Regions from separate parts of the Mesorhizobium sp. B2-1-3 genome, predicted to be linked through region 3. Evidence: predicted binding sites of a transcription regulator. Region 3 holds the regulator's gene; each other region holds the start of a gene.
What was found. The regulator LexA, encoded in region 3, represses DNA repair genes until DNA is damaged. The targets are predictions, from matches to a motif close to TGTTCNNNNTGTGTTCNG.
Positions count from the first base shown of each region.

Region 1: FJ973_RS22460 (single-stranded DNA-binding protein) is a predicted target of LexA. The motif match lies at 6,499-6,516, and genes of this name have one in related genera.
Region 2: FJ973_RS21130 (UvrD-helicase domain-containing protein) is a predicted target of LexA. The motif match lies at 5,785-5,802, and genes of this name have one in related genera.
Region 4: recA (recombinase RecA) is a predicted target of LexA. The motif match lies at 1,565-1,582, and genes of this name have one in related genera.

Region 1 covers NZ_VFWL01000015.1:57,171-65,035, forward strand. Annotated here, with positions in the region: gene gyrA (DNA gyrase subunit A) at 1-2,537, opposite strand, end outside; gene FJ973_RS22435 (AraC family transcriptional regulator) at 2,721-3,551, opposite strand; gene FJ973_RS22440 (hypothetical protein) at 3,639-4,175, shown strand; gene FJ973_RS22445 (MarC family protein) at 4,349-4,978, shown strand; gene FJ973_RS22450 (OsmC family protein) at 4,984-5,409, opposite strand; gene FJ973_RS22455 (DUF2306 domain-containing protein) at 5,432-5,845, opposite strand; gene FJ973_RS22460 (single-stranded DNA-binding protein) at 5,886-6,398, opposite strand; gene FJ973_RS22465 (metalloregulator ArsR/SmtB family transcription factor) at 6,635-6,949, shown strand; gene FJ973_RS22470 (SRPBCC domain-containing protein) at 6,946-7,449, shown strand; gene FJ973_RS22475 (ATP-dependent Clp protease proteolytic subunit) at 7,481-7,865, shown strand, end outside.
Region 2 covers NZ_VFWL01000013.1:127,833-135,697, reverse strand. Annotated here, with positions in the region: gene FJ973_RS21160 (hypothetical protein) at 1-54, shown strand, start outside; gene FJ973_RS21155 (Lrp/AsnC family transcriptional regulator) at 105-584, opposite strand; gene FJ973_RS21150 (EamA family transporter) at 674-1,573, shown strand; gene FJ973_RS21145 (dienelactone hydrolase family protein) at 1,582-2,478, opposite strand; gene FJ973_RS30995 (hypothetical protein) at 2,722-2,871, shown strand; gene FJ973_RS21140 (hypothetical protein) at 2,881-3,315, shown strand; gene FJ973_RS21135 (glucose/quinate/shikimate family membrane-bound PQQ-dependent dehydrogenase) at 3,345-5,660, opposite strand; gene FJ973_RS21130 (UvrD-helicase domain-containing protein) at 5,843-7,865, shown strand, end outside.
Region 3 covers NZ_VFWL01000011.1:15,604-23,468, forward strand. Annotated here, with positions in the region: gene lpxB (lipid-A-disaccharide synthase) at 1-641, shown strand, start outside; gene gltA (citrate synthase) at 733-2,061, opposite strand; gene gltX (glutamate--tRNA ligase) at 2,244-3,668, opposite strand; gene FJ973_RS18820 (ComEC/Rec2 family competence protein) at 3,772-6,222, shown strand; gene lexA (transcriptional repressor LexA) at 6,216-6,959, opposite strand; gene FJ973_RS18830 (TetR/AcrR family transcriptional regulator C-terminal domain-containing protein) at 7,426-7,865, shown strand, end outside.
Region 4 covers NZ_VFWL01000022.1:82,828-90,692, reverse strand. Annotated here, with positions in the region: gene FJ973_RS27590 (pseudouridine-5'-phosphate glycosidase) at 1-336, opposite strand, end outside; gene FJ973_RS27585 (carbohydrate kinase family protein) at 413-1,357, opposite strand; gene recA (recombinase RecA) at 1,640-2,737, shown strand; gene alaS (alanine--tRNA ligase) at 3,041-5,707, shown strand; gene FJ973_RS27570 (glutathione S-transferase N-terminal domain-containing protein) at 5,858-6,484, opposite strand; gene FJ973_RS27565 (NADP-dependent isocitrate dehydrogenase) at 6,571-7,782, opposite strand.

The sequences.
Region 1 (7,865 bases), on a different contig from region 3:
CTGCCGATCTCGGCCGTCTTCGACACGTCGGTGGCCCGAATGCCCTTGCCGCCGCGTCCGGTCAGACGGAAATCATAGGACGATGAGCGCTTGCCGTAGCCGTATTCCGTCACCGTCAGCACGAACTGCTCATGCGCCTTGAGGAACTCATAGCGCTCGTCCGACAGCTCCGCCTCCTCGCCGACCTCTTCGTTGGTCAACGCGATCTCTTCCTCCTCGCCTGCCGGGATGCCGGCGGCCAGGCGCCGTTCGGCCACCACGCGCTTCAGATAGGCGGCGCGTTCGGCCGGCGGCGCATCGACATGCTCGATGACGGCCATCGAAATGACGCGATCGGTTTCGGCCATGGCGATGCCGCGCACGCCGACCGAGTTGCGGCTCTGGAAGACGCGCACGTCGCCGACGGAAAAGCGGATGCACTGGCCGGAGCTGGCGGTCAGAAGCACGTCGTCATTGTCGGTGCAGGTCTCGACGCCGAGGATCTCGTCGCCCTCCTCCTCCAGCTTCATGGCGATCTTGCCGTTGCGGTTGACCTGGACGAAGTCGGAAAGCTTGTTGCGGCGCACCGTGCCGCGCGTGGTGGCGAACATCACGTCGAGCTCGCCCCAGCTCGTCTCATCCTCCGGCAGCGGCATGATGGTGGTGATGCGCTCGCCCTGCTCCAGCGGCAGCATGTTGATCAACGCCTTGCCGCGCGACTGCGGATTCCCGATCGGCAGGCGCCAGACCTTCTCCTTATAGACGATGCCGCGCGAGGAGAAGAACAGCACCGGCGTGTGCGTATTGGCCACGAACAGGCGGGTGACGAAATCCTCTTCCTTGGTCGACATGCCCGAGCGACCCTTGCCGCCGCGGCGTTGCGCCCGGTAGAGCGACAATGGCACGCGCTTGATGTAGCCGGAATGGCTCACCGTCACGACCATGTCCTCGCGCTGGATCAGGTCCTCGTCTTCCATGTCCGCGCCGCCTTCGCTCAGCTCGGTGCGGCGCGGCGTGCCGAATTCGTCGCGCACGGCCGCGAGCTCGTCCTTGACGATCTGCTGGACGCGGGCGCGGGACGAAAGGATATCGAGATAGTCGACGATCTCGGCGCCGATCGTGTTCAACTCGTCGGCGATTTCGTCGCGGCCGAGAGCCGTCAGGCGCTGCAGGCGCAACTCCAGGATCGCGCGCGCCTGTTCCTCGGACAGATTGTAGGTGCCGTCCTCGTTGATGCGGTGGCGCGGGTCGTCGATCAGGAGGATCAGAGATTCGACGTCGCCGGACGGCCAGCGCCGCTCCATCAACTGCTCGCGCGCCGTCTGCGGGTCCGGCGCGGTGCGGATCAGCTTTATCACTTCATCGATGTTGGCGACGGCGATTGCGAGGCCGACCAGCACGTGGGCCCGGTCGCGCGCCTTGCGCAGCAGGAACTTCGTGCGCCGGGTAACCACCTCCTCGCGGAAGGACACGAATGCCCTCAGCATATCGGTCAGCGTCAGCAGTTCGGGCTTGCCGCCATTCAGCGCCACCATGTTGGCGCCGAAAGAGGTTTGCAGCGGCGTGAAGCGATAGAGCTGGTTGAGGATGACGTCGGCCACGGCGTCGCGCTTCAGCTCGACGACGACCCGATAGCCCTGGCGGTCGCTCTCGTCGCGAATGTCGGAAATGCCCTCGATGCGCTTGTCGCGCACCAGTTCGGCCATCTTCTCGATCATCGACGATTTGTTCACCTGGTAGGGAACCTCGGTGATGATGATCGATTCGCGGTCATTGCCGCGGGCCTCGATGTTGACCTTCCCGCGCATGACGATGGAGCCGCGGCCGGTCGAATAGGCGCTGTAGATGCCGGAGCGGCCGAGCACGATGCCGCCGGTCGGGAAATCCGGCCCCGGAATGATTTCCATCAGCGCCGGCAGGTCGATGGCCGGATTGTCAATGATCGCGATCGCGGCGTTGCAGACTTCGCCCAGATTGTGCGGCGGGATGTTGGTGGCCATACCGACGGCGATGCCGCCCGAGCCATTGACCAGCAGATTGGGAAAGCGCGCCGGCAGGACCTTCGGCTCGCTGCCGGAAGCATCGTAAGTGTCCTGGAAATCGACCGTATCCTTGTCGATATCCTCCAGCAGTTCATGCGCGACCTTGGTCAGCCGCGACTCGGTGTAGCGCATGGCCGCCGGCGGATCGCCGTCGATCGAGCCGAAATTGCCTTGCCCGTCGATGAGCGGCACGCGCAGCGACCAGTCCTGCGCCATGCGCACCAGGGCGTCATAGATAGAGGCGTCGCCATGCGGATGGTATTTACCCATCACGTCGGCGACCGGGCGCGCCGACTTCACATATTTGCGGTTCCAGTGATAGCCGCTCTCATGCGCGGCGAAGAGAATGCGGCGATGCACCGGCTTCAGGCCGTCGCGCACGTCGGGCAGCGCACGGCTGACGATCACGCTCATGGCGTAATCGAGATAAGAGCGCTGCATCTCCTCGATGATCGAAATCGGCTCGATGCCGGTGGGGCCGCCGTCGGCGCCGCGCGGTGTTTTTTGGTCGGTCAAATCGGATCACAATCTAAACAGGAATCACTTGCCGTATATATAGGAAGCGCGGCCGAAACTCCAATGTCGACGGCACTTTTCCCGTGTCGATTTTGGCGGTGATTTCAAAAGGATACCGGTGATTGCGACGATATGGCCGATGTGCTTTTCGGAGCCGTCGACGCAAAGGCCCGCCATCTCGTGTTAGCGGCGGCCCGCGCGGCGGGCGCGATAGCCGCCGGGCGTCTCGCCCATTTCGCGCCGGAAGCGGCGATTGAAGGTCGAAAGGTCCCCGAAGCCGGCCTCGAAGGCGACCGTCGAGATGGCCTCGTCCGAAGCGTGGAGCCGCACTGCTGCCCGGTGCAGCCTGGTCCTCAGCAGAAACCGGTAAGGGGTCATTCCGGCAATCTGCCGGAATGTGCGCAGGAAATGATACGGACTGGTCGCCGTCTCCCGCGCCAGCACGGCCAGCGAAAGTGGCTGATCGGCATCGATCTCGATACGCCGAACCGCCTCCGCGACCCGTTTCTGGTCGCGGCGGCTGGGTGTCCGCGTCATCTTGGTGTGCCCTGAGCTTGCGGCGACAGCCGCGCCGGCAATGCGCAAGCCGAGTTCCTCGAAAGCAGCGGTTTCGGCCATATCGCGCGCGGCCTCCGCTTCGGCCAGCAGCGGCATCAGCATCGGCAGTGGCGGCAACCTTGGCGCCTCGAAGGCCAGCATTCTGGCGCCTGGTACGTTCTCCACGATCCGTTCCATATGAGCCGGAGCAAAATGGAAGGAGAGGCAGCGGTCGCCGGCGCCGTGCTCGTGGCCGCATTCGTAGCATGTGCCGGGATTGCCAAGCAGCACCGCGCCTGGCGCGAGCATCGCGGTACCCTGGCTGGCGCGATAGCGGAAGGTGCCGCTGGTCACCGCGGCGACGCAGAATGTCCTGTGCTCCTCCTCGAACGGCCGGTCGCCGGCGCCGGCCGTGCACACCACGTCCGACACCTGCCAGCCTGGCCCCGAGGCAATGATCCTGTCGCTCGTCGTCATAGCCTGAAAGATAGCAATTTTTCCCAAGCGCAGAACCCTGCCCCGGCCTATCGCTTGCGGTCTCTTGACAGCATGAAGGCACCAGCCATGACCAACCAGCCCACTTTTACCGAAGCCCTGCACAGCGACGGGCCCGCCCCCGGCTTTGCCGAGAATTTGGATCTCTACGGCCGCTTCGTCGGCGCCTGGACCTTCGATGCCAGCCGTCATCTCGAGGACGGCACCGTGCTGACCGGACGCGGCGAGGTGCATTTCGGCTGGGTGCTGGAAGGCCGCGCGATCCAGGACGTCTGGATCCTGCCCGCGCGCGATGCCGGCCCCTCGCCTTCTCTCGGCAAATGGACCTTTTATGGCACGACCTTGCGCGTCTACGATCCCGGCGCAAACGCCTGGCATATTTTCTGGAGCGATCCGCGCAACCAGTATTACAGCCGCCAACTCGGTCGCGCCGAAGGCGACACGATTGTCCAAGTGGGCGCCGACGGCACCGGTTCCTCCGTACGTTGGAGCTTTTCACGAATAACCGAAAATTCCTTCCGCTGGCTCGGCGAGCGCTCGCACGACAATGGCGCGACATGGCGGCTCGAAGTGGAGTTCCTGGCGCGGCGCTCTGGCCGTACCTGATCAAGCAAGCCCGCGACGCAAACTCAGGCATTCCCTGCGTTCTTTCGCGTCTCCCTCGGCCCAGCCGGCTTTCGCAGAGTTCGCGAGCCGCCTCTCCCCAGCCGGTTTCCTCCGTCCCTGCTTTGCTCTACCAATGTCGGGATGCGGGCTCGGCCCGGCGGGAGGGGTGAGAGATGCCGAGTTTCGACAGCCTGTTCAACGCCTTCGTCACCATTCTGGTGACCATCGACCCGCCCGGGCTGGCGCCGCTGTTTCTGGCGATAACGCGCGGCATGAACCGCGAGGAGCGCCAGCAGGTCTCGGTCCGCGCCTCGGTCATTGGCTTCCTTGTGATGGCGCTGTTCGCGGTTGCCGGCGCGTCGATCCTGTCGGTGTTCGGCATCACGCTGCCGGCATTCCGCGTCGCCGGCGGGTTCCTTCTGTTCTTCATCGCTTTCGAAATGGTGTTCGAGCGCCGGCAAGACCGCAAGGAGAAGATCGGCGACGTCGCCATCACCAAGGACATGATCCACAACATCGCCGCTTTCCCGCTGGCGATCCCGCTGATCGCCGGCCCCGGCGCGATTTCGGCGACTGTCCTGCTCTCCGGCTCGTTTCAGGGCTTTGGCGCCCAGGCGGCACTGGTCGGCATCATCTTCGTCTGCCTCGCCATCACCTATCTCGTGTTCGTGCTGTCGGAGCGCATCGACCGCATCCTCGGCCAGACCGGCCGTTCGATCCTGACCCGCCTGCTCGGCGTTATCCTGGCGGCACTTGCCGTCCAGTTCGTGGCTGACGGCATCAAGGCGCTGATGGCCTCATAGGCCGCTTATTTTGCCGTCGTGTCGATAATTTCGAAATCGTGGGTAATGGCGGCGGTCTTGGACATCATGGCCGAAGCCGAACAGTATTTTTCGATCGAGAGATCGATCGCCCGCTTCACCTTGTCGGGCGACAGCGCCCTGCCCTTGACGATGAAATGCATATGAATGCGGGTGAACACCTTGGGATCGGTCTCGGCTCGGTCGGAATCGAGCTCGACCACACAGTCCTCGATCGCCTCGCGCCCCTTTTCGAGGATATGGACGACATCATAGGCCGAGCAGCCGCCGGTGCCGATCAGCACCAGTTCCATCGGGCTCGGCCCCGGCGTTCTCCCTTCAGGGCCGAACGCGGTCCCCAGTACGACCTTATGGCCTGTGCCGGACTCGCCGACGAAGGTGCGTTCCTCGACCCATTTGATGCGTGCTTTCAACTGATATTCCTTCCACTCGGGATCACGGTCTGGCTTGCGCGACGCCGAAGACCACGTCGTGCAAGATTCTGCCGGGCACCAGCGTAAAGACACCGGCACCCACCAGTGCAAAGATATACAACGCAATCATCGCCTTGCGGTGCTTGGCGACGCGGTGATTGCGTGCATGCCAGACCGCCAGCGGCACCGTGACCAGCACCAGGATCGACAAGAGATGGATCGGGCTGAAAGGGCCAATGAGCTGTATCTGCTGGATCCAGAAACTCGAGATGGCGACGGCCAGCATCAGCGCCGCCCAGAGATAGCCCATCGCGCGGTGGCGCAGCGTGCCTTTCGGCAGCGCCAGCTGCACGCCGCCTATCGCCAGCGCGGCAAAGGCCGCGAGCGCATGCCATGGGATCGGAGGACGTGCCGATAGGAGCGGTCCGAGCGACATCGCGCCCTCTCCTCAAATGCCCGTCACGCCGTGTCGATGCTCAGAACGGAATTTCGTCGTCCAGCTCGCGCGACGAACCCCCGCCGCCCTTGGGAGCGCCGCCGCCACGATTGAAGCCTTCGTTCGGGCCGGACTGGCCGAAATCGGAACCACGGCTGCCGCCGCCGGAATAACCCCCGACCTGGCCGCCCTCACCCTGGCCGCGCGCGTCCAGCATCTGCAGCTCGCCGCGGAATCTCTGCAGCACGACTTCCGTCGTGTATTTGTCGGCACCGGTCTGGTCTTGCCATTTGCGTGTCTGCAACTGGCCCTCGACATAAACCTTCATGCCCTTCTTCAGATACTGCTCGGCAACCTTGGCGATGCCCTCATTGAAGATGACGACATTGTGCCACTCGGTCTTTTCCTTGCGCTCGCCGGAATTCTTGTCGCGCCAGCTTTCCGATGTTGCGATGCGGATGTTGACGACCGGCTCGCCAGAATTCAGGCGGCGGATCTCCGGGTCCGCTCCGAGATTGCCGACCAGAATGACCTTGTTGACGCTACCCGCCATGATACTTCTCCGCGCTCGTCCGAAACAAATTTTTGTCGCAGCACCTTACAGGTTGCGCACACCCGTTGCCTGCTGTGGCTGCCTTTTCCCACAAGGTTTTTGTTCTCTTTTCGTTCCTATATGCATCGCCGCTCATTGTCAAGGAATGGCAGCAATGCCGGAGCCGCCAGCTTCCCTTCATATGGGCCGTAAAACATCGCTTGCCAAATCGATAAGTATCGACTTATGCTTTCGCCATGATCGAAGCGGAAATTTTCCGGGCGCTGGCCGACCCCACCCGACGCGCCGTCTATGAACGCCTCGCCACCAGCGAGATGACGGTGTCGCAGCTGCGCACCGGCATGACGGTATCGCAGCCGGCTGTGTCGCAGCACCTGGCGGTGCTGCGCGGCGCAGGCCTGGTGGTCGAGCGGCGGGCGGGCCGCAACGCCTATTACCGCGCCGATCCGCAAGGGCTCGACCCGCTGCTTGGCTGGATCGAACGCTACCGGACGTTCTGGCCCGAGCGCATCGAAAAACTGAGGACGGTTCTCAAGGACATGGACCAATGACGCACGCACCAGTGACCGACGAAAGCCCTGCGCGGACCGCCCCCGACGCGATCGAGTTCGAGTGCGATCTCCCCGAGCCGCCGGAAAAGGTATGGCGGGCGCTGACCGTGCCCGAATTGCTTGCGGCCTGGATGATGCCCAACGACATCAATCCTGAGATCGGCAGCAATTTCGCCTTTGCCGGGCCGGATGCGCCGATCGAATGCGAGATCCTCGATGCCGAGCCCGGAAAAAGGCTTCGCTATTCCTGGCGGGAACAGCCGCGGCCCGACGAGGAACGGAACCCGCTCGACAGCATCGTCACCTTCACGCTCGCCCGCACCGTTTCGGGCGGCACGCATCTGCATATTATCCATGAAGGCTTTGCCCGTGCGGCGACATCCGCCGCCAGGCCCATGGTGACCATGGCAGGCGCCGGCTGCCGGCTTTCATTCGCTGCGCGTGCCTCCGGCCGCCGCCCCGCAGCCAATTCATTTTGCCTTCTGCAGCGCGCCGCTTGAGTGGCCGACACATGAAAAACGGAGAGAGACGATGACCGGTTTTGCCAATCTGGTGCCGATGGTGATCGAGCAGTCGAGCCGCGGCGAGCGCGCCTTCGACATTTTCTCGCGGCTGCTGCGCGAGCGCATCGTCTTTATCAACGGCGAGATCAACGACGGCATGTCGGCGCTGGTCTGCGCCCAGCTTCTGTCGCTGGAATCGGATAATCCCGACAAGGAGATCTCGCTTTACATCAACTCGCCTGGCGGCGTGGTGACCAGCGGCTTCGCCATCTACGACACGATGCAATATGTCAGCTGTCCGGTGTCGACGGTGTGCATGGGCTTTGCCGCCTCGATGGCTTCGTTCCTGCTGATGGCTGGCACGCCGGGACGGCGCATCGCGCTGCCCAACGCCAGCCTCGTCCTGCACCAGC
Region 2 (7,865 bases), on a different contig from region 3:
ATCCGCTGGCGCGTCATCCTTAAGCAGGCCCGCATGAAGCGCGGCCACGCCTGACGCTGCGGGTAGAGCGGCCACTCCGTTGACGACATTCCGGGCGTTTGACCTCAACCCTGCCGCCTGATCGCCGCCAGCGGCGAGCGCGCCGCCACCGGCGAAGACTGGATGATCGCCGTGTTGGTCATCGCGTAGGGAATGATACGGTCGATCACCCGTTCGAGTTCGACCACCGAGCCGACATGCGCCAGCGCGATGAAACAGTCCTCGCCGGTTACCCGGTCGCATTGCGCGATCTCGGGTAGGTCGCGGATGATCTCGGCCACGACGGCGAGCTGCCCCGGCACCGGCCTGATGCGCAGCCATGCCGACAGGTTCAGGCCAAGCGCCGCCGGATTGATCCGCACGCAATAGGCTTCGATGACGCCGCTCTCCTGAAGCTGCTTGACACGCTCGGACACGCTCGGCGCCGACAGGCCGACGGCGCGCGCCAGCTCGGCCGTGCTGGCGCGCGCATCTTTTTCCAGCAGGCGCAGTATCTTCAGATCGACCGCGTCGAGGTCGAGATTTTCGTTTCGAAGGCGCTTCATCAAAAACTCCTTGCATCCGGAAAGCGACCGAGGTCCCTGAACGACCACGACCCATATCAGACGGAAAAAATACCTGCGATACTGATCCGATGAACGATCGGACGCAAGTCCAAACCACGCCCGCAGGTGCGGCCTTCACCAGCCTGGCGACATCGCTGCCGCCGCATGTGTGGTTCTGCGTCAGCGCCGTGTTCCACTATCTCGGCCCTGCCGTCGCCGTGCTTTTGTTTGCGCAGATCGGCGTGCTGGGCATGGCCTGGCTGCGCATCGCCACCGCCGCGTTGATTTTCGCGCCGCTGACGCGTCCGTGGCGAACCTTCGCCCAGGCCGATTGGTCGACACGGCTGCTGCTGCTCGCCTTCGGCGCCTGTCTGGCAGTGATGAACTGCTCCTTCTATCTGGCGCTCGACCGCCTGCCGATTTCGCTGGTGGCCGCGATCGAATTCGTCGGCACCATCGGCGTCGCGCTGGTCGGTCTCCGAAGCGCGCGCAATCTCGCTGCCCTTGCCGTCGCCGTGGCCGGCACCTTGCTGCTGATCGACGTCAAATGGTCCAGCGATCCCATCGGCCTGTTCTGGGCCTTCCTCAACGGCGCGCTGTTTGTGGGCTATATCGTGCTTGGCCACCGCGTCGCCGCTTCAGGCGCCGGCGGCGGCATTGCCGGGCTCGGCGCCGCCATGGCCGTGGCCTTCCTGGTCGTGCTGCCGATCGGCCTCACCGACGCGTTGCCCGCCTTTTTCTCCGCGCCGCTGCTGCTGGCGGCCATCGGCGTCGGCATCTGCTCCTCGGTCATCCCCTATATCTGCGACCAGCTCGCCATGGCGCGGCTGCCGCGGTCGAGCTTCGCGCTGATGCTGTCGCTGCTGCCAGTCACCGCGACGCTGATCGGCATTCTCGTGCTGCGCCAGATCCCCGGCATCAGCGACTGCATCGGTATTGCGCTGGTGGTGGCCGGCGTCGCCTTGCATAGGCCTGCGAGCACGCAGTAGATCCTCCGCTAAGCCAGTTTCTCCTTCAGGAAGGCGACGGTCCGGCCCCAGGCGAGATCAGCCGCCTTCTTGTCATAGCGCGCTGCCGAAGTGTCATTGTTGAAGGCGTGATTGGCGCCTTCATAGACATAGACCGTGTATTCGACATGCGCGGCATCGAGTTCCTTCTTGAAGGCGTCGATGCCGGCATTGGTCCGTTCGTCCAATCCGGCATAGTGCAGCAGCAGCGCCGCCTTTATCTTGGAAACGTCCGCGGCCTTCGGCTGCATGCCGTAATAGGCGACACTTGCCGCCAGATCAGGCGCGTTCACGGCGAGCATGTTGGCCGTGCCGCCGCCCCAGCAGAAACCGACGACACCGACCTTGCCGTTGCCGTCCTTGTCGGCCTTGAGGAAAGCCACCGTCGCGACGCCATTGGCGACGGTCTGCGCCGGATCCAGCTTGGTGAACATGTCGCGCGCCTTGTCCTCGTCGGCGGGCGTCTCGCCGAGCGGCGACAGGAAATCCGGAGCGAGCGCCACGAAGCCCTCCAGCGCCACGCGCCGGGCGACGTCGCGTATATGCGGGTTGAGCCCCCTGTTTTCGTGGATGACGATGACGGTGCCGAGCTTGCCCGCCTGGTCCGCCGGCTTGACCAGATAGCCCTTCATCTCGCCGCCGGCGCCGGGATAGGTGATGTCCTGGCCTTTCACGCGGGGATCGTTCTCGGCGACGATGGCCGCTTGGGCAGAGTTGGCAGCCAGCATCGGCGCGATCGCCGCGGCCGCCGCCCCGGATCCCGCAAGCCGGGTCAGTTGCTCCATGAAGCGGCGGCGATCGAGTGTCAGATGCGTGTATTCGTCATAGGCGTCGATCATCGCCTGGGTGATCCCAAGCTTTGCTGGTCTGGCGGCTGCTTTGGTCATGGCGCATTCCTCGGCTTCAGGCTTCAACACCGGAGCTAGATAGGGGCGCGGCCGGCCCGGTCCAGCCTGGATGAGCGCAGCGGCAAGCATCGGCCGCAGCCAGTGAAGCCGGCAACGCCGGCGCCCGCCCCATCACTTTTTGGTCATCGCCGATAAATCCTGCCGGCACTGCCACAATGGTAAGGGAAGCTGCGTGCTACCGATGCCCGTCCCATCCCGTCCCGACCAGAAGGACACCCGCCGATGATCGTGCCTATCCTCACCAGCGCGTTCGTCCTTGCCCTGGCTGCCGCTCAGGCATTACGCTTCCGGCTTGTGGACGCAGGCAGGCGGTCGATGATCGAGCTTCGCATCGGCCGGGACCGCCGCCCGGACCCGAAATCCCAAATTTGAGGTGAGACCATGAACGTCCAGGATATCGTCAACACCGTCTCGCAAAAGGCGGGCCTCGACCAGGCAACGACCGAGAAAGTCGTCGGCACCATCTTCTCGGTGCTGGAGCACGAGGCGGAAGGCACCAAGGTTTCGGGTTTCTTCGCCAAGATTCCCGGCGCCGATGATCTCGCCCGCCAATACGACGTCATGGCCGCCGGCGCGGCCGGCGGTGGTGGCCTGCTGTCGTCGCTGCAAGGCGCGCTGGGCGGTGTTCTCGGCGAAAAGGCCGGCGCACTGATCAACGGCGTCGCCGCGCTCAAGGCTTCCGGCCTCGACATGGCGCAGATCAGGCAGGCCGGCGCCACGCTGATCCAGCAGGCCGAAGCCGCCGCCGGGCCTGATCTCACCAATGAAGTGCTCGGCTCGGTACCCAGCCTGAAGAGCCATCTCGGAATCAGTTAGGGCGCGATCCTGCGAGACCGCACCCGTTCCTACTTCGGCAGCGCATACGCCATCACGTAATCGCCGGGCTTGGTGCCGACCGAGCCATGGCCGCCGGCGACGATGACCACGAACTGGCGCCCGTCAGCCACCGTATAGGTCATCGGCGTCGATTGCCCGCCGGCTGGCAGGCGCGCCTGCCAGAGCTGCCTGCCTGAGGTCAGGTCGTAGGCGCGCAGGTAGTCGTCGACCGCGGCGCCGAGGAAAGCCACCCCGCCGGCGGTGATCATCGGCCCGCCAATGCCGGGCACGCCGACCTTCAGCGGCAAAGGCAGCGGCGTCATGTCGTAGACCGTGCCGTTCCTGTGCTTGTAAACGATCTGTCCGGTCCTGAGGTCGGCGCCGGCGACATAGCCCCATGGCGGCGCCTGGCACGGAATGCCGAGCGGCGACAGGAACGGTCCCATCACCACCGCATAAGGAGCGCCGTCATTTCGGTTCAGCCCCTGCTCGCTGCCCTTGGCGTCGCCTGGCGGCGGCACGTCCGCGCGGGGCACAAGCCTGGAGGTGAAGGCGAGATAGGTCGGCATGCCGAACAGCACCTGCCGGACCGGATCGACCGCCACGCCGCCCCAGTTGAAGACGCCGAAATTGCCGGGATAGACCAGCGTGCCCTGCAGCGATGGCGGCGTGTAGCGGCCCTCATAGCGCAGCCTGTGCAACGCAATCCGGCACGCCAGCTGGTCGAACATGGTGATGCCCCACATGTCGGCATCGGTCAGCGGCGGCGGATTGAAGGAAAGGTCCGACACCGGCTGCGTGGGCGATGTGTAGTCGCCTTCGATGGCGCCGCCGGGCGCCGGCACTTCCTTGACCGGGATGACCGGCTCGCCGGTGCGCCGGTCGAGCACGTAGAGGTCGCCCTGCTTGGTCGGCCCGACCAGCGCCGGCACGACCGTTCCGTCGGTCTTGGTGATGTCGACAAGGCTCGGCTGCGCCGGCACATCCATGTCCCAAAGGTCATGATGCACGGTCTGGCGCACCCATTTCAATTGCCCCGTATTGAGGTCGAGCGCGGTGATCGAGGAGGAGAATTTCTCGACATTGGCGCTGCGGCCGGCGCCGAGCTGGTCCGGCGCCTGGTTGCCGAGCGGTATGTAGAGCAGGCCGAGCTTTTCGTCGGCACTCGGCGTCGACCACATGTTGGGCGAATTGGCGGTGTAGGTCTGGCCTGCCGCTAGCGGCGTGGTCTGCTCGGGATTGCCGGAATCCCAGTTCCAGATCAGCGCGCCCGTGGAGGCATCGAAGGCGCGGATGACGCCGGAGGGCTCCTGCGTGGAATAATTGTCGTTGACCGCGCCGCCGACGACGATCTTGTCGCCTGATATCAGCGGCGCCGATGTCGAATAGTAATAGCCGGACTTGGGATAAGGCATGCCGGTCAGAAGGTTCAGCGTACCGCCTTCGGCAAACGCCTGACAGACCTGACCGTTGGCGGCGTCGAGTGCGATCAGCCGCGCATCCGAAGTCGGCAGGTAGACACGCGCGGCGCAAGGCTGCCCGGCACCGATCTTGGCATCGGCGTAATAGGAGACGCCGCGGCAGGTCTGGTGCTGGCGGTCCTTGTCGAGCTTGACCTGGGGATCGTAGCGCCACTTCTCCTTGCCCGTGGCGGCGTCGATGGCGATGGCGAAATTGTGCGGCGTGCAGATGTAGAGCGTATCGGCGATCTTCAGCGGCGTCACCTGATAGGTGGTCTCACCGACGTCGTCGGGACCTTTCACGTCGCCGGTGCGATAAGTCCAGGCCGGCTGCAGGTTGGCGACGTTCTCCGGCGTGATCTGGTCGAGCGGCGAATAGCGCTGGCCATAGGGCGTGCGGCCGTAGAAGTGCCATTCGCCGGCAGGTATGTCGCCGCCGAGATCGGCCGCCGGGGTCACCTTGTCGATGTCGAGATTGCCGGCAATATCCTTGGGATCGGTCGTCATTGAATAGCCGGCGACCGCCAGCGACGCCAACACGGCGAGAATGAGCGGCGCGCGGCCATCGGGACCAATAAGGCCCCGCCTCGCCCACGGCGTCAGCAGCCACAGCGCGACGAGCACGATGATGCCGCCGCGGGGCCCGAGTTCCCACCAGTCGAAGCCGATTTCCCAGACCGCCCAGGCAAGCGTGCCCAGCACGATCGCGGCGTAGAGCCAGAGCGCGGTGGATCTGCGCCGGTAGAGCAGCCATGCGGCGATGAGGAAGGCGATGCCTGATATGATGTAGTACCAGCTGCCTCCCAGTGAAGCCAACCAGATGCCGCCGGCGCCAAGCGCGAGGCCGATGAGGAGGAGAATGAGGGAGGTGATGGTGACAGCCAAGATGATACTCCTTCGACTGTTGCGCGCCTCGAGGCGGCCGTGGGCAACAGGATCCCCTCCCTGCCCTTTGCGCAGCTTTCCCTCACCCGCCCTGCCTGTCAAGCAGGCCGGAAACAATCAGGAGTGGAACAAAACGTAGACAGTTCTGGTCTTTCTCCACCGAATCACTACATTCGGGGGCGATGTCCGGCTTTTCCGAAGACATGCCCTTTTTCGATGAACCCGATGCGCGGCCCACCGCCCCGTCGGGCATCGCCGCGCGCGCCATGGCTGCCCGCGGCGGCCACAACAACGCGCCCGACTATCTCAAGGGGTTGAACCCCGAGCAGCGGCTGGCGGTGGAAACCACCGAAGGTCCCGTTCTGGTGCTGGCCGGCGCCGGCACCGGCAAGACGCGCGTCTTGACCACCCGCATCGCCCACATCCTGGCGACCGGAAAAGCCTTTCCCTCGCAGATCCTGGCCGTGACCTTCACCAACAAGGCCGCGCGCGAGATGAAGCAGCGCATAGGCATCCTGATCGGCGAAGGCAATGTCGAGGGCATGCCCTGGCTCGGCACCTTCCACTCGATCGGCGTCAAGCTCTTGCGCAGGCACGCCGAGCTTGCCGGGCTGAAATCCGACTTCACCATCCTCGACAACGACGACGTCGTGCGGCTGATCAAGCAATTGATCCAGGCCGAGGGCCTTGACGACAAGCGCTGGCCGGCCAAGCAGTTCGCGCAGATGATCGACGGCTGGAAGAACAAGGGGCAAGGCCCGGCCGATATTGCCGAGGGCGATGCGCGCAGTTTCGCCAACGGCAAGGGCCGCGAGCTCTACAAGGCCTATCAGGAGCGCCTGCAGACGCTGAACGCCTGCGATTTCGGCGATCTGCTCTGCCACCCTATCCGCATCTTCCGCGCCAATCCGGACGTGCTGAAGGAGTATCACAAGCGGTTCAGATACATCCTGGTCGACGAGTACCAGGACACCAACACCGCGCAATACATGTGGCTGCGGCTCCTGGCACAGCGGCCAAATAGCGGGCGTAGCGCGACGTCTACGGATTTGCATTCGGCCGAAGGCCGCAAGCCTGACCGGGCGTCCGAGCCTTTGCGAAGCCCCTCCCGCGACGCCGAAGGCGCGCAGAAAAGAGGGGTCGGGCCCGCGCCGGCAGGCGAGGAACAGCCCGTGAGCGAAAACAAAATAAACATCTGCTGCGTCGGCGACGACGACCAGTCGATCTATGGCTGGCGCGGCGCGGAGGTCGACAACATCCTGCGCTTCGACAAGGATTTTCCCGGCGCCACCATCATCCGGCTGGAGCGCAATTATCGTTCCACCGCGCATATCCTCGGCGCCGCTTCGCACCTCATCGCCCACAATGAAGGCCGCTTCGGCAAGACGCTGTTCACCGATCGCGACGATCCCGAGGATGGCAAGGTCAACGTCCACGCAGCCTGGGATTCCGAGGAGGAAGCGCGCGCTGTCGGCGAGACCATCGAGGCTTATCAGCGCCAGAAGCACAATCTCAACGACATGGCGATCCTGGTGCGGGCGTCCTTCCAGATGCGCGAGTTCGAGGACCGCTTCGTCACGCTCGGTCTCAACTACCGCGTCATCGGCGGCCCGCGCTTCTATGAGCGCATGGAGATCCGCGACGCGCTTGCCTTCTTCCGCGTCGTCGCGCAAGGCGCCGACGATCTCGCCTTCGAGCGCATCGTCAATGTGCCCAAGCGCGGCCTCGGCGAAACCACCATCCGCCAGATCCACGACACGGCCCGCGCGCTGCGCGTACCGATGTTGGAAGCCGCCGCCAAGCTCGCCGAGAGCGATGAATTGAAGCCCAAACCGCGCGCCGCATTGCGCGAGGTCGCGGCCAATTTCGAACGCTGGCAGAAGGCGCTGGAAACCACGCCGCACACCGAACTGGCCGAGACCATCCTGGAAGAGAGCGGCTACACCGACATGTGGAAGAACGATCGTTCGGTCGAAGCGCCCGGCCGGCTGGAAAACCTCAAGGAGCTGATCCGCTCCATGGAGGAGTATGAATCGCTGCGCTCCTTCCTCGAACATGTCGCTCTGGTCATGGATGCCGAGCAGAACGCCGAACTCGACGCCGTCAACATCATGACGCTGCATTCGGCCAAAGGCCTCGAATTCGAGACCGTTTTCCTGCCGGGCTGGGAGGAAGGCCTCTTCCCGCACCAGCGCGCGCTGGACG
Region 3 (7,865 bases):
CAGCCAGGACGCAGGCCCAACCGCGGGATCTTTCGCCGGATCGCCTGAAGACGCTGCTCGTCCTGCCCGGCTCGCGACGCAGCGAAGTGCGGCGGCTGCTCGAGCCATTTGGGGAGACCGTGTCGATGCTGCGGGCACGCGGGCATCGCCTGCGGCTGATGTTGCCGACCGTGCCGCATGTCGCCGATGTCGTGCGCTCGGCGGTCGCTCGCTGGGACGAGAAGCCCGAGATCATCCTCGACCCTGAGCGAAAGTGGCAGGCCTTCGGCAAGGCTGACGCGGCGCTGATCGCGTCCGGCACGGTTTCGCTTGAACTGGCGCTGTCCGATGTGCCGATGATCTCCTGCTACCGGCTTGACCCTGTTGCGCGCATCGTGGCGCCATATCTCGTTTCGGTCTGGTCGGCGCTGCTACCCAATCTGATATCGGATCGGGCGCTGATCCCGGAATTCTACAACGAGTATGTCAAGCCGAACAATCTGGCCCGCCAACTCGAAGCGCTGTTCGCCGACACAGGCATGCGCAGATGGCAGAAGGACGGGTTCGCCGAGATCGCGCGGCGCATGACAACCGCCAAGCCGTCAGGCGACATCGCCGCGCAAGTGGTGATGGGGTATATCAAGAGAGTGAGTAGTGAGTAGTGAGTAGTGAGTAGTGAGTAGTGAGTAGTGAGTAGGATTACCGCTCTTTCCCTACTGACTACTGACTACTCACTTATTCACTTCTTCCTTTTTACCGCTTCGCGATCGGCACATAGTCTCGCTCCGGCGCGCCGGTGTAGAGCTGGCGGGGGCGGCCGATCTTCTGGCGCGGATCCTCAATCATCTCCTTCCACTGCGCGATCCAGCCGACGGTGCGGGCGACGGCGAACAGCACGGTGAACATGGTGGTGGGGAAGCCCAGCGCCTTCAGCGTGATGCCGGAATAGAAGTCGACATTGGGGTAGAGCTTCTTCTCGATGAAATAGGGATCGGTGAGTGCGATCTTCTCCAGTTCCATGGCGATGTCGAGCAGCGGATCGTCCTTGATGCCGAGTTCGCCCAGCACCTCATGCGCGGTCTTCTGCATGATCTTGGCGCGCGGATCGTAGTTCTTGTAGACGCGGTGGCCAAAGCCCATCAGCCGGAACGGATCGTCCTTGTCCTTGGCGCGGGCGATGAATTCCGGAATGTGATCGACATGGCCGATCTCGCCCAGCATGTTCAGCGCCGCTTCGTTGGCGCCGCCATGCGCCGGGCCCCACAGGCAGGCGATGCCGGCGGCGATGCAGGCGAACGGATTGGCGCCAGACGAGCCGGCGAGCCGCACGGTAGAGGTCGAAGCGTTCTGCTCGTGGTCGGCGTGCAGGATGAAGATGCGCTCCATGGCGCGCGCCAGGACCGGATTGATTTTGTATTCCTCGCACGGCACGGCAAAGCACATGTGTAGGAAGTTGGCGGCGAAATTCAGTTCGTTCTTCGGGTAAATGAAGGGCTGGCCGATATGGTATTTGTAGGCCATGGCCGCGATCGTCGGCATCTTGGCGATCAACCGCATCGACGCCACCATGCGCTGGTAAGGATCCGAGATGTCGGTGGAGTCGTGATAGAAGGCCGACAGCGCGCCGACCACGCCGCACATCACCGCCATCGGATGCGCGTCGCGGCGGAAGCCGGTGAAGAAGCGCGACATCTGCTCATGCACCATGGTGTGGCGCGTCACGCGGTAGTCGAAATCGTCCTTCTGCGCCTTGGTCGGCAGTTCGCCGTAGAGCAGGAGATAGCAGACTTCGAGGAAGTCGCCATGTTCGGCCAACTGATCGATCGGATATCCGCGATGCAGGAGAATGCCGGCGTCGCCATCGATGAACGTGATCTCGGACTCGCAGCTTGCCGTCGAAGTGAAGCCGGGATCGTAGGTAAAGGCGCCGGTGGTGCTGTACAGCGTGGCGATGTCGATGACGTCAGGCCCGACCGAACCACTTCGCACCTTGAATTCGTGCGTCTTGCCGGCGAATTCCAGCTTTGCCGTGGCTTCCTGGGTCTTGCCGCCCAGTTCCCGTCTTGTCGCAGCTTCGGTCATTGCAAACTCCTTCTTGTTTCCTCATGCCGGCAAAGGCAAATTCTGCAAAGCGACACGTCGAAGTCACCGAATGCGCGTATTCGCGACCGCATTTTAGGAAGTGCGTGCCAGATTGGGCCAAGGCTCAATGTTGCACTGCGAAACGCGCCTTTCAATGCCAATCTTCTTGGGCCAGATTGCTCCTAATCGATTTGATCCGCGATGCGCGCCAGGCTCTCCTCGCGACCAAGCACGGCTAGAACGTCGAAGACGCCGGGCGAGGTGCTCTTGCCGGTCAAGGCGGCGCGCAAGGGCTGGGCGACGGCGCCGAGCTTGTAGCCGCCGGCCGTCGCATAGTCGCGGATCGCGGCTTCAGTCGAGGCCGCCGTCCAGTCGCCTGAAACCGCCTCGAGGGCGTCGTGAGCGCCACGCAGGACCTTGCGCGCATCGTCATTGAGCAGCAGGGCTGCCTTCTCGTCGATCGGCAGTGGCCGCGCGGCAAACAGGAAGGCGGCGCCATCGACAAGCTCGACCAGCGTCTTGGCGCGCTCCTTCAGCCCCGGCAACGCTGCCAGCAACTGTGCCCTGTTCCGGTCGTCGAGGCGTGCGGCCATTGCCGGGCCGCCCTCGAGATAGGGCAAGGTGGCGATGAAGATGTCGAACAGCTCGGCATCGCCCATGCGGCGCATGTGGACGCCGTTTAGCGCCTCCAGCTTGGCGAAATCGAAGCGGGCGGCGCCCTTGTTCACATCGCCGATATCGAACCAGGCGATCATGTCCTGGATCGACATGATCTCGTCGTCGCCGTGGCTCCAGCCGAGCCGAGCCAGATAGTTCAACAGCGCTTCGGGCAGGTAGCCCATGGCGCGGTAGGCCTCCACGCCCAGCGCGCCGTGCCGCTTCGACAGCTTGGCGCCGTCGGCGCCGTGGATCAGCGGTATGTGCGACATTGAAGGCACATCCCAGCCCATGGCGTTGTAGATCACGGTCTGGCGGGCGGCATTGGTCAGGTGGTCGTCGCCACGGATGATGTGGGTGACGCCCATGTCGTGGTCGTCAACGACGACGGCATGCATGTAGGTCGGATTGCCGTCCGAGCGCAGGATGATGAAGTCGTCCAGATCCTTGTTGGGAAAGCGCACGTCGCCCTGGACACGGTCATGCACCACCGTCTCGCCTTTGGTCGGCGCCTTGATGCGGATCGCGCCCTTGACGCCAGGAGGCGCCTGCGAAGGGTCGCGGTCACGCCAGCTTCCGTCATAGCGCGGCGGCAGGCCCTTGACCCGCGCCGCGTCGCGCATTGCCTCAAGCTCGGCAGGGGTCTCGTAGCTGTAGTAAGCCTTGCCCATGCGCACCAGCTCCTCGGCCACCTCGCGATGGCGCGGCGCGCGCTCGAACTGCGAGACGGCGTCGCCGTCCCAGGTGAGGCCGAGCCAAGTCAGTCCTTCGAGAATGGCTGCTGTCGCCGCATCGGTGGAGCGCTCGCGGTCGGTGTCCTCGATGCGCAGCAGCATCGTACCGCCGGTGTGCTTGGCGTAGAGCCAGTTGAAGAGCGCCGTACGCGCGCCGCCGATGTGCAGGTAGCCGGTGGGCGAGGGGGCAAAACGGGTGACAACCTTGTCGGACATACAACTCTCGGGAAACGTCTGGAGCGGGGTGCGGATCACACGCACTTTCGCGTGTCGCGCGTTCATGTAGCATAGGGTGTCGAGGGCGCAAGGGGCAGACCCGATGGCTGGAGCGGGCCGGGGCGCGGAGGAAGGCGAGGACGTCGTTGCCGGCGTCAGCGAACGCTCTCTTTTTGCCATGCCCGCGCCCGCCTCATTGCCGCTGGCGTTGCCGCCCCTACAGCAGCCGGGCAAGTCGCCGCCGGCGGATGTTTCCACGCCGCCCGGCATTCCCGCAGCCGGCGCGGCCGTGCGTCTGCGCCGTGAGTTCGGCCGTGCTTCATGGCCTCGTCTGCGCAACGGCGTGGCCAGAGCGTCCGAGCTCGAACTCGATCGGGGCATAGGCTTCCTGCTCGTCCCGGTGTTCCTGGCATGCGGATCGATTGCGTATTTTTCGTTGGCGGCGGAGCCGGGCTTTGCCAAGCCTGTCGCGGTCGCGATCCTGATGTCGCTGTGCGCGCTCGTTTCACGCTCATGGCCGAAAACGCATCTGTGCTTCATGGCGGCGCTGTTGTGCGCGCTCGGCATGCTCGCCGGCAAAGTCGAGACGTGGCGGGCGGGAACGCGGATGCTGGGCTCGGAGATCTCCACGCAAATCACCGGCCGCGTCGTTTCGGTCGACCAGATGGAGACCGGCCGCATCCGGCTGACCATCGATGTGACATCGACCGCGCGGCCGAAACTACGCTACGCGCCCGAGCGCGTTCGCCTTTCGGCACGCAAGGTGCCGGCTGAAGTGACGGCCGGTTCGCTCGTGACCGGCTATGCCAGGCTGTTGCCGCCGACCGGACCGGTGCGGCCGGACAGCTACGACTTTTCCTTCGACAGCTACTTCGCCGGCATAGGCGCCAGCGGCTTCTTTCTCGGCAACCCCAAAATCGTCTCAGCCGATGACAGGCCGCTGTGGGCCGCCCTTTCAGCCGCCATCGAGAGTGCTCGCGAAAGCATTGCCGACCATATCAGGGGCAGCATCGGCGGTGCCGAGGGCGAGATCGCCGCGGCGCTGATCGTGGGTGTGCGCGCCGGGATTCCCGACGAGATCAATGAAGCGATGCGACGCACCGGCATCTACCACATCATCTCAATTTCCGGGCTGCACATGGCGCTGGTCGCCGGCACGGTCATGGGTCTGCTGCGTGGCGGCTTCGCGCTGTTCCCGAATTTTTCCTCCCGCCGGCCGGTCAAGAAATACGCGGCCGCGGCGGCACTTTTCTCGATCGCCGCCTACCTCGTCATTTCGGGCGTCGTTGTCGCCGCCGAACGCAGCTTCATCACGCTGGCGGTGATGCTGATCGCCGTTCTGTTCGATCGGGCGGCACTCACCATGCGCAATCTGGCTATTTCGGCGATCGCCGTCATCGTGGTGTCGCCGCACGAGGTGGTAGGGCCGAGCTTCCAGATGTCGTTCGCCGCCACCGCGGCCCTGGTCGGCGCCTATGCCGGCTGGTCGGATCGCAAAGCCGACAAAGCGCGGACCCCGCCGCCGCAACGGACCTTGCCTGGCCTCCTGACGCGAAAATTGCTGCTGGCGACAGGTGGGCTGGCGATGACCTCGATTATCGCGGGAAGCGCCACGGCGCTTTTCGCCATCTGGCATTTCCAGCGCGTGTCGCCGCTCAGCCTGTTCGCCAATCTTGCCGTCATGCCGATCGTTTCGGTCGTGATGTTCCTTGCGGTTGCCAGTGCGCTGCTGATGCCGTTCGGGTTCGATGGACCATCCCTTTATCTGATGGGCAAGGGACTGACCGCGATGATCGCCATATCAGGATGGATCTCGCAACGCTCGCCGGTCGACGCGGTCGGGTTGATTTCGCAGCAATCCGTCCTTCTGGTGGCGATCGCCCTGGTCATCGCGACGATGGCCACGACATGGCTGCGGCTGGCGGCACTTCCCTTCGCGCTCGCCGGCCTGTTGACCGTCTCGGACACGCGCACGCCGGACGTGCTGATTTCGGAGGATGCCCGCCTGGTGGCACTGCCGATCGGCGGCGGTGAGCTCGCGATCAACCGGGCGCGCCCGAACGAATTCACCGTCGATAATTGGAAACGCGCGCTGAAGTCCGAAACCATCGTTGCGCCGGAACTGTTCGACAGCGGAGACCGACAGTTCGACATCTTCGATTCCGCGCAACTTCCGGCGGGAGCGCCTTTCTATTGCTTCACAGGCCTGTGCATGGCCCGGCATCCCTCGGGGGCGATCATCGCGCAGGTGGAGGATCGCAAGGACGCCTGGAGGGCCTGCTCCTATGCGGATCTGATCGTCATCAACGACCCCGCGGGCTACGATCCCTGCCACAATCCGCTGGTTCTCGTCATCACCAAGCGGCAGCTCGCTCGTAAGGGAAGTGCCGCCGTCTTCTTCGACCAGCAATCGGCGACGGCACCGGCACGGGTCAGCTTTGCCGTCGACGGGCCATATCGGCCTTGGCACGAACAGCGGAAATTCTCACGCGAGGCAAGGGGACTGCCGCCTTACCGTAAACCCGAAAAGCCCACCGCCGACCCCGCTCAGTAGCGCCTGATCAGGCCGACCAGCTTGCCTTGCACCTTGACCCTGTCCGGTCCGAAAATACGTGTTTCATAGGCCGGATTGGCAGCCTCGAGCGCAATCGAAGCACCCTTTCGGCGGAAGCGCTTCAGCGTTGCTTCCTCCTCGTCCACCAGGGCCACGATGATCTCGCCGGGACTTGCGGTGTCGGCATTGCGGATGATGACCGTGTCGCCGTCGAAAATGCCGGCCTCGATCATCGAATCGCCCTTGACCTCCAGCGCATAGTGTTCGCCGCCCATGATCATGTCAGGCGGCACTGAAATGGAATGCGTCTGATGCTGGATGGCGTCGATCGGCACACCCGCTGCGATGCGACCCATGACCGGGATCGACACCGCTGAAACCGCATCGTCGTCATTGCCGGCAGCGGGCAGACGCGAAGACGTCGCCGGCTTGATCTGCCGGCTAGGGCTGCTGCCCTGTCCGAGGCTGCCCTGGATGACGCTCGGGGAGAACTTCTTTGCCGCGTTAAGACCCGGCGCGATCGAGTCCGGCAGGCGCAGCACCTCCAGCGCGCGCGCCCGGTTGGGCAGGCGGCGAATGAAGCCGCGCTCCTCCAACGCCGTGATCAGCCGATGAATTCCCGACTTGGAGGCGAGGTCCAGCGCTTCCTTCATCTCGTCGAAGGACGGCGGAATGCCGCTTTCCTTCAGCCGTTCATGGATGAACATCAAGAGTTCATGTTGCTTGCGCGTGAGCATGGCGGCCCCCAAAGGCATTGCACGAAGGGTCTGGAACCAGAATCAGAAAACAAACCCAGAACAAACACTATCTGTTCCAGTTGTGTTCCGCAACCATTTAAAGTTTAATGAATTTGTTAAGGCGACGGAAACGAAATGCCCTCCCGCAGCCAGCATCCTGCCAGCGCGGTCCGTCGTCAATGCGCTCCCGGGCCCTTTGAAACTATTTTGGTTAATGGCCTGTGGCCCGACCGGTCTCCACTCTTGGCACAAGCCTGCAAGCTGGGTGACCGGCAGGTGCGGGGTGCGTTTGGGCGGATTAAAACCCCTGCGGCTCGTGAACGAAACGAAACCAAAATGCCAACTTCCTGCCGGAAAACGACGAGGCACCACCACTGGTCGCTATGGGCTGCGTTCGCTCGCTCCTTGCTTCCCGTTCGCTTGACGAAACCGTATAATAATGTACGGTTTTCGAAGAGGAACACCAATGATCACGCCGAAGCAGGCCGCGCGACGCGAACGGATAGAGGAGGCCGCCTATGCGGTGCTCCGGGAAACCGGCTACAAGAGCGCCTCCCTGCTTGCTATCGCCAAGCGGGCATCGGCCTCGAACGAAACCCTCTACAACTGGTACGGCAACAAGCAGACCCTGTTTCGATCCTTGATCGAAGCCAATGCGGGAGAGGCAAGGAAGCTGCTGGAGGACGCCCTTCACCAGGCGCGCGATCCGCTCGAAACCCTGAACTTGCTCGGGCCAGTCCTGCTGACCCTCGTGACGGGCGACAAGGCGGTGGCGCTCAATCGCGCCGCGGCCGGCGACGTCAACGATACAGGCACGCTTGGCCAATCGATCGCGCAATTCGGCCGCAATACCATAATGCCGCTTGTTGGCGACCTGCTTCGAACCGCAAGTCGGGCCGGCCTGAT
Region 4 (7,865 bases), on a different contig from region 3:
GGCAACCGTGGTGCCGCCGGTGCGCCCTTGCGCGACGGCGAAGCCGAGATCGGCGCGAGAGAGCTTCATGGCGTCGCCGGTCATGGCGAGCGATTCGCGTTCTCCGTCGGAGAGGCCGATCTTGATGCGGCCCGCCACCACGGCGATCGTCGCCGGCACCGCGCCGCCGTCCGCAATGATCCTTTCCACTTCGGCCGCCATGGCGCCATTGTCGGGGTAGGGCATGCCGTGGGTTATGATGGTGCTTTCCAGCGCCACCACGGGCTTTCCGGCCGACAGGGCCTGCGCCACCGGCGCGTGGACATCGATGAAGGGGCGGGCGGTGTCTGGGGTCATCTTGATCTCCAATCCGGAGTGCGGCGCATCTTTTTGGACGCTCGATCGGCACTGCGGCACTGTGAACTGGCCGGTCTCATGCCATTTCCTGCTCTTCGGGCACAAGAGCCAGCGCTTGCGCGAAAGTCGCCGCGGTGAAATCGGGAACGGCGCCCGCGCTTTCAATAGCCAGCGTCGCGGCGGCGACGCCCTCGCGCAACGCCGCGCGCAAGGGCATGCCGCGCAGCAGGGCGGCGACCGTCGCGCCGGCAAGCGCATCGCCGGCGCCGGTGACGTCCACGACCTTTCTTGGAGGGGGCGGGACGACGGCAAAGCTGCCGTCGCGGTCGAAGCCCAGCACCGGGCCGCCGCCCGCCGTGACCACCGCGCTGTCGAGGCCGGCGCTTCTCAGCCCGTCGAGGACAGTTTTTTGAGAGGCGGCATCGTCAAGCCCGGCAAGCGCCACCGCCTCGCGCCTGTTCATGAAGGCGACGGCCAGGCCGCCGAGCACTGGTGTCAAGCGCACGACCTTGGCCGGTGAAATGGCAATGGCGAACACGGGCTTGCCGGCGGCAAGCGATACCAGCCGCTCCAGAGCCGCCGATGGCAGATTGGCGTCGCACAGGACGGCATCTGCGGCGGCGATCTCCTCCCTCACCCTGGAGCGGCGGATCTGCTTTGCAAATGCCAGCTCATAAAGCGCCATGTCGGCAAAGCCGACGAGCAGTTCGCCCTCGCGGTCGATCAGCGCCGTATAGCTCGGCGTCGTGCGGTCGAGGAACACCGCGGACAGGTCGGCAATGCCTGCTTCGGCGATGGCGCGCGAAACCGTGTCGGCGGCGGCATCGCCGCCGCGCACCGACAGCAACGAGCCCGAGACGCCTCGCCGCACCGTGCTGCGCAAAGCGTTGAAGACGCCGCCGCCGACATCCTCGCGCATCGTGCCCGGGTTGGAGGCAGCCGGCACGTAAGCGCCGGACACCTGGCCGCGCCTGTCGATATGGGCGCCGCCCACCGCCAGGACTCTTGGAGATCTCACCATGCGCCGATATGACCTTTGTTGGCGGTCACGCACAAGCGCCATGCTGTGCGACGGAGCTTCGCAGGCAACAACCAGCGATTCGTGAGGCCGGCACGGCGAACCAGCCTGGCCCAATATTCGGACCATGTTGGAGCCGAATCCTGAGACAAAAAAAGAACAAATCAGGATGTTGCTTATTTTTCAAATGCTTGATCCCTCTTGCCAAATGAGAACAAAAAAGGTACAAATAACCAAGGATTACGGATTGTCCGGCCTTCATTGACGACTACGGGGTGATGTATCATGGCTCAGAACAGCTTGCGGCTTGTAGAGGATAAGGCAGTGGACAAATCAAAGGCTCTGGATGCGGCGCTGTCGCAAATCGAGCGGGCTTTCGGCAAGGGCTCGATCATGCGGCTCGGCGCGAACGAGCAGGTCGTCGAGATCGAAACCGTGCCGACCGGCTCGCTTGGCCTCGACATCGCGCTTGGCGTCGGCGGCCTGCCGCGCGGCCGCATCATCGAGATCTACGGGCCGGAAAGCTCGGGCAAGACGACGCTGGCGCTGCACACGGTGGCGGAAGCCCAGAAGAAGGGCGGCATCTGCGCCTTCGTCGATGCCGAGCACGCGCTCGATCCGGTCTATGCCCGCAAGCTCGGCGTCGATCTCGAAAACCTCCTGATCTCGCAGCCTGACACTGGCGAGCAGGCGCTTGAAATCTGCGATACGCTGGTGCGCTCCGGCGCCATCGATGTGCTGGTGGTCGATTCGGTCGCGGCGCTGACGCCACGCGCCGAAATCGAGGGCGAGATGGGCGATTCGTTGCCCGGCCTGCAGGCCCGCCTGATGAGCCAGGCGCTGCGCAAGCTGACCGCCTCGATCTCGCGCTCCAACACCATGGTCATCTTCATCAACCAGATCCGCATGAAGATCGGCGTCATGTTCGGCTCGCCTGAAACCACCACCGGCGGCAATGCGCTCAAATTCTACGCCTCGGTGCGTCTCGATATCCGCCGCATCGGCTCGGTCAAGGACCGCGACGAGGTCGTCGGCAACCAGACCCGCGTCAAGGTGGTCAAGAACAAGCTGGCGCCGCCCTTCAAGGTGGTCGAGTTCGACATCATGTACGGCGAAGGTGTGTCGAAGACCGGCGAACTGGTCGATCTCGGCGTCAAGGCCGGCGTGGTCGAGAAATCGGGCGCCTGGTTCTCCTACAATTCGCAGCGTCTCGGCCAGGGCCGCGAGAACGCGAAGCTGTTCCTGCGCGACAATCCCGATACGGCGCGCGAGATCGAACTTGCGCTCAGGCAGAACGCCGGACTGATCGCCGAAAAATTCCTCGAGAATGGCGGCTCCGAAGGTGGCGATGATGGCTTCGAGGATGAAGCCGGCGCGATGTAAGCGCTCGTCGGCACGATCTAGCGTTCGCTGGCGCGATCTAGCGTTCGGTTTACGGCCCGAGTTCGGCCATAATCCCGGTTCATCAACTTGAGCTTATGTAATCGAGTTCTGTAGTATTGCGTTTCGAACCGCCGGCCCCGTGCCGGCGGTTCGCGTTTTGAGCGGCTGGCGAACCGCGAATTGGCCAGCTTGCGTGTTTCTGGACAGGGTGCCAAGCGGCGGCTAAAAGGCCAGCTCCATCTTCTAAAGCAGAGCCCATTTTCCGCCGGTCCGGCCGGCGGCTCTCTCGAAAAGGCAGCATTCATGAGTGGCGTGAACGAGATCCGGTCGACATTTCTCGACTATTTCCGCAAGGAGGGTCACGAAGTCGTGGCGTCGAGCCCGCTTGTGCCGCGCAACGATCCGACGCTGATGTTCACCAATGCCGGCATGGTGCAGTTCAAGAACGTCTTCACCGGCCTGGAGAAGCGGCCCTATTCGCGTGCCACGACCGCCCAGAAAAGCGTTCGCGCCGGCGGCAAGCACAACGATCTCGACAATGTCGGCTACACCGCGCGCCACCTGACCTTCTTCGAGATGCTCGGCAATTTCTCCTTCGGCGACTATTTCAAGGAGCGCGCCATCGAGTTGGCCTGGAACCTCATTACCAGGGAGTTCGGGCTTAAGAAGGACAAGCTGCTCGTCACCGTCTACCACACCGACGACGAGGCGGCCGGCTTCTGGAAGAAGATCGCCGGCTTTTCCGATGATCGCATCATCCGCATCCCAACCTCCGACAATTTCTGGGCGATGGGCGACACCGGGCCGTGCGGGCCATGCTCGGAAATTTTCATCGATCGCGGCGAGCACATCTGGGGCGGTCCGCCCGGCACCCCGGAGGAGGATGGCGACCGGTTCCTGGAATTCTGGAACCTGGTGTTCATGCAGTACGAGCAAGTGACGAAGGACGAGCGCATTGACCTGCCGCGCCCGTCGATCGACACCGGCATGGGGCTGGAGCGCATGGCCTCCATCCTGCAAGGCGTGGAAAGCGTGTTTGAGACCGACCTGTTCCGCCATCTGATCGATGCGGCGTCGTCCGCGCTCGGCCGCGGTCCCGACGCCGAGACCGTCGCATCCTATCGCGTCATAGCCGATCACCTGCGCTCGTCCTCGTTCCTGGTCGCAGACGGCGTGCTGCCATCGAACGAAGGCCGCGGCTATGTGCTGCGCCGCATCATGCGCCGCGCCATGCGGCATGCGCAATTGCTCGGTGCGAACGAGCCGCTGGTGTGGCAGCTGGTGCCGGCGCTGGTTCGCGAGATGGGTCAGGCCTATCCGGAACTGGTGCGCGGCGAACAGCTGATCACCGAGACGCTGAAGCTTGAGGAGACCAGGTTCCGCAAGACACTGGTGCGTGGCCTCGGTTTGCTGTCGGAGGCGACGGAAAAGCTCGGCGCCGGCGACATGCTGGACGGCGAGACGGCCTTCAAGCTTTACGACACCTATGGCTTCCCGCTTGACCTGACGCAGGATGCGCTGCGCCAGCGCAACATCTCGGTCGATCTTGCCGGCTTCACCAATGCGATGGAGCAGCAGAAGGCCGAGGCGCGTAAGCACTGGGCAGGTTCCGGCGAGGCGGCGACGGAAGCGGTCTGGTTCCCGGTGCGCGAAAAAGCCGGTGCCACCGAATTCCTCGGCTACGAGACCGAGCAGGCGGAAGGCATCATCCAGGCGGTTGTCCGCGACGGCAAGACCGTCGACAGCGCCGGCAAGGGCGAAGCGGTAGCCGTGGTCGTCAACCAGACGCCGTTCTATGCCGAATCCGGCGGCCAGATGGGCGACACCGGAACCATTTCAGGCGAAGGCTTCTCGATCGAGATTTCCGATACGCAGAAGAAGGCCGACGGGCTGTTCGTGCATCTCGGCAAGGTGGTCAGCGGCACTGCCAGGACGGGTGCCGCCGTCGAGCTGAAGGTTGACCATGCGAGGCGCTCCAGGCTCCGCGCGAACCATTCCGCGACGCATCTGATCCATGAGGCGCTGCGCGAGGTGCTGGGCACCCATGTCGCACAGAAGGGCTCGCTGGTCGCGCCCGAGCGCCTGCGCTTCGACATCTCGCACAACAAGCCCATCTCGCCCTCGGAACTCGAGGAGGTCGAGCGCATGGCCAATGAGATCGTGGTGCAGAACAGCCCGGTGATCACGCGCCTGATGTCGGTCGACGATGCCATTGCCGAAGGCGCCATGGCGCTGTTCGGCGAGAAATACGGCGATGAGGTGCGCGTCGTGTCTATGGGCACGGGCCTACATGGCGCCAAGGCCAACCGCCCCTATTCGGTCGAGCTTTGCGGCGGCACGCATGTCAGGGCAACCGGTGACATCGGCCTGGTGCGCGTCGTGTCCGACAGCGCCGTCGCCGCAGGCGTGCGCCGCATCGAGGCGCTGACGGGCGAGGCCGCGCGCAAGCATCTCGACGAACAGGACCGGCGGCTGAAGGCGGCCGCGGCAACACTGAAAATCTCGCCGGCCGACGTGCCGGCGCGTGTTGAAGCCCTGCTCGAAGAGCGCAAGAAGCTCGAGAAGGAGCTCACCGAAGCGCGCAAGAAGCTGGCGCTGGGCGGCGGGTCGCCCGCTGACGCGCCGGCCGCCAACGAGACCGTCGCGGGCGTCGGCTTCCTCGGCAAGTCGGTTTCCGGTGTCTCGCCGAAGGATCTGAAGCCGCTCGCCGACGCCGGCAAAAGCTCGCTCGGCTCCGGCGTGGTCGTGTTCGTCGGTGCGGGCGAGGACAACAAAGCGAGCGTCGTGGTCGCCGTCACCGATGATCTCGTCGGCCGTTTCAGCGCCGTCGACCTGGTGCGTGTCGCCTCCGCCGCCCTCGGCGGGCAGGGCGGCGGCGGCCGGCCCGACATGGCGCAGGCCGGTGGCCCCGATGCCTCGAAGGCCGACGACGCGATTGCTGCGGTGAGGGCGGCGCTGGAGGCAGCGTGATTCATTGCAGAATTGGGGGGCAACGCTCCAGGCCGGTTGCTTCCCTTCGAGGTCGCGCGGCCCCTCATGAGGGGCGGCGCGACATCAATGATCGGTTGTCCGCGAAATCGTTGACCTGAATCGAATATCGCTGCGCTGCGCTGTCGCAGATCAGCCGGCCTTTTCAGTCCTGGCAAAGCTTGTCTGTTTAGCAATACAATCCCACCAGTCCTGTATGTCGGCAAAGCGAGCCAGCAGTTTGCGCCCTTCCGCCACCTTGACGAAATAGCCGATGATCGGTGCCGCATGCAGGTCGGCGAGCGTCAGTTGATTGCCGAGCAACCACGGCCCCGGGGATCTCAATGATGAGAGCGCCTGAAGGACCGTTCCTGCTTGTCGTAATCCGCTGACAATCAGCGCTTCGTCAGGCGACGCCTTCTCCAGCCGCTCCACGGCGACGTCCCAGACCATGGCCCGATAGCCATAAGCGTCGAGCATGCCGATGATCTGGTTCATCCGCGCGCGGCCGCGCGGATCGTTCGGCTGCAAGGGCGGTCCGTCGAAAGCTTCATCGACATAGCGCGTGATCGCGCTGGCCTCGAACAGGCGAAAACCGTCATGCTCGAAGGCCGGGATGCGGCCGAACGGGTGGTGCTCGAAATACCAGCCGGGGATGCCCTCGGCGGCAAAGACATCGACCGGCACAAGCTCATAGTCGACGCCCTTCTCCTCCAGCGCCATGCGCGCTATGCGCACGTAAACGCTGTAGTCCGCGCCGTAGAGGACCGGTTTGGCCATGTTGCCAGTCCTTTGCTTTCGATTTCGTTGGCCCAAAAAAGCGAAGGCTCCTTCCGGAGCCTTCGGCGTGTTGAACCCGCGGGTGCCTACGCCATCGCCTTCTGCAAATTCTCGTCGATCTTGTCGAGAAATCCGGTGGTCGACAGCCAAGGCTGGTCGGGGCCGATCAGCAGCGACAGGTCCTTGGTCATGAAGCCGGATTCGACCGTCTGGATGCAGACCTTTTCCAGCGTTTCGGCAAAACGCTTCAATTCGGCATTGTCGTCGAGCTTGGCGCGGTGGGCCAGCCCTCGGGTCCAGGCGAAGATCGAGGCGATCGAATTGGTCGAGGTTTCCTCGCCCTTCTGGTGCTGGCGATAGTGGCGCGTCACGGTGCCGTGCGCGGCTTCCGCTTCCACCGTCTTGCCGTCCGGCGTCATCAGCACCGACGTCATCAGGCCAAGCGAGCCGAACCCCTGCGCCACCGTGTCGGACTGTACGTCGCCGTCATAGTTCTTGCAGGCCCAGACATAGCCGCCCGACCATTTCAGGCTGGAGGCCACCATGTCGTCAATCAGGCGGTGCTCGTACCACAGCTTCTTGGACTTGAACTCGGCCTCGAACTCAGCCTCGTAGACCTCCTGGAAAATATCCTTGAAGCGGCCGTCATAGGCCTTGAGGATGGTGTTCTTGGTCGAGAGATAGACCGGGTAGTTGCGCAGCAGGCCGTAGTTCAGCGAAGCGCGGGCGAATTCGCGGATCGACTCGTCGAGATTGTACATGGCCATGGCGACGCCGGCGCCGGGCGCGTCGAACACGTCGTGCTCGATCACCTGGCCATCCTCGCCGACGAACTTGATCGTCAGCTTGCCCTTGCCGGGAAAACGGAAATCGGTGGCGCGGTACTGGTCGCCATAGGCGTGGCGGCCGACGATGATCGGCTTGGTCCAGCCGGGCACCAGCCGCGGCACGTTCTTCATGATGATCGGCTCGCGGAAGATGGTGCCGCCGAGGATGTTGCGAATGGTGCCGTTCGGCGATTTCCACATCTTCTTCAGCTTGAATTCCTCGACGCGCTGCTCGTCGGGCGTGATGGTCGCGCATTTCACGCCGACGCCGTATTTTTTGATGGCGTTGGCCGAATCGACGGTCACCTGGTCGTTGGTGGCGTCGCGATGCTCGATGCCGAGGTCGTAATATTCAAGCTTGAGGTCGAGATAAGGGTGGATCAGCTTGTCCTTGATGAACTGCCAGATGATGCGGGTCATCTCGTCGCCGTCGAGTTCGACGACCGGGTTCGCCACCTTGATCTTCGCCATGGAAAGAATGCCTCGTTGCTGGGAAATGGGACGGCCTTGCCCGCGTGGCGTTCGGCCGGGGATGCGCCCCTATATCAAAGCGT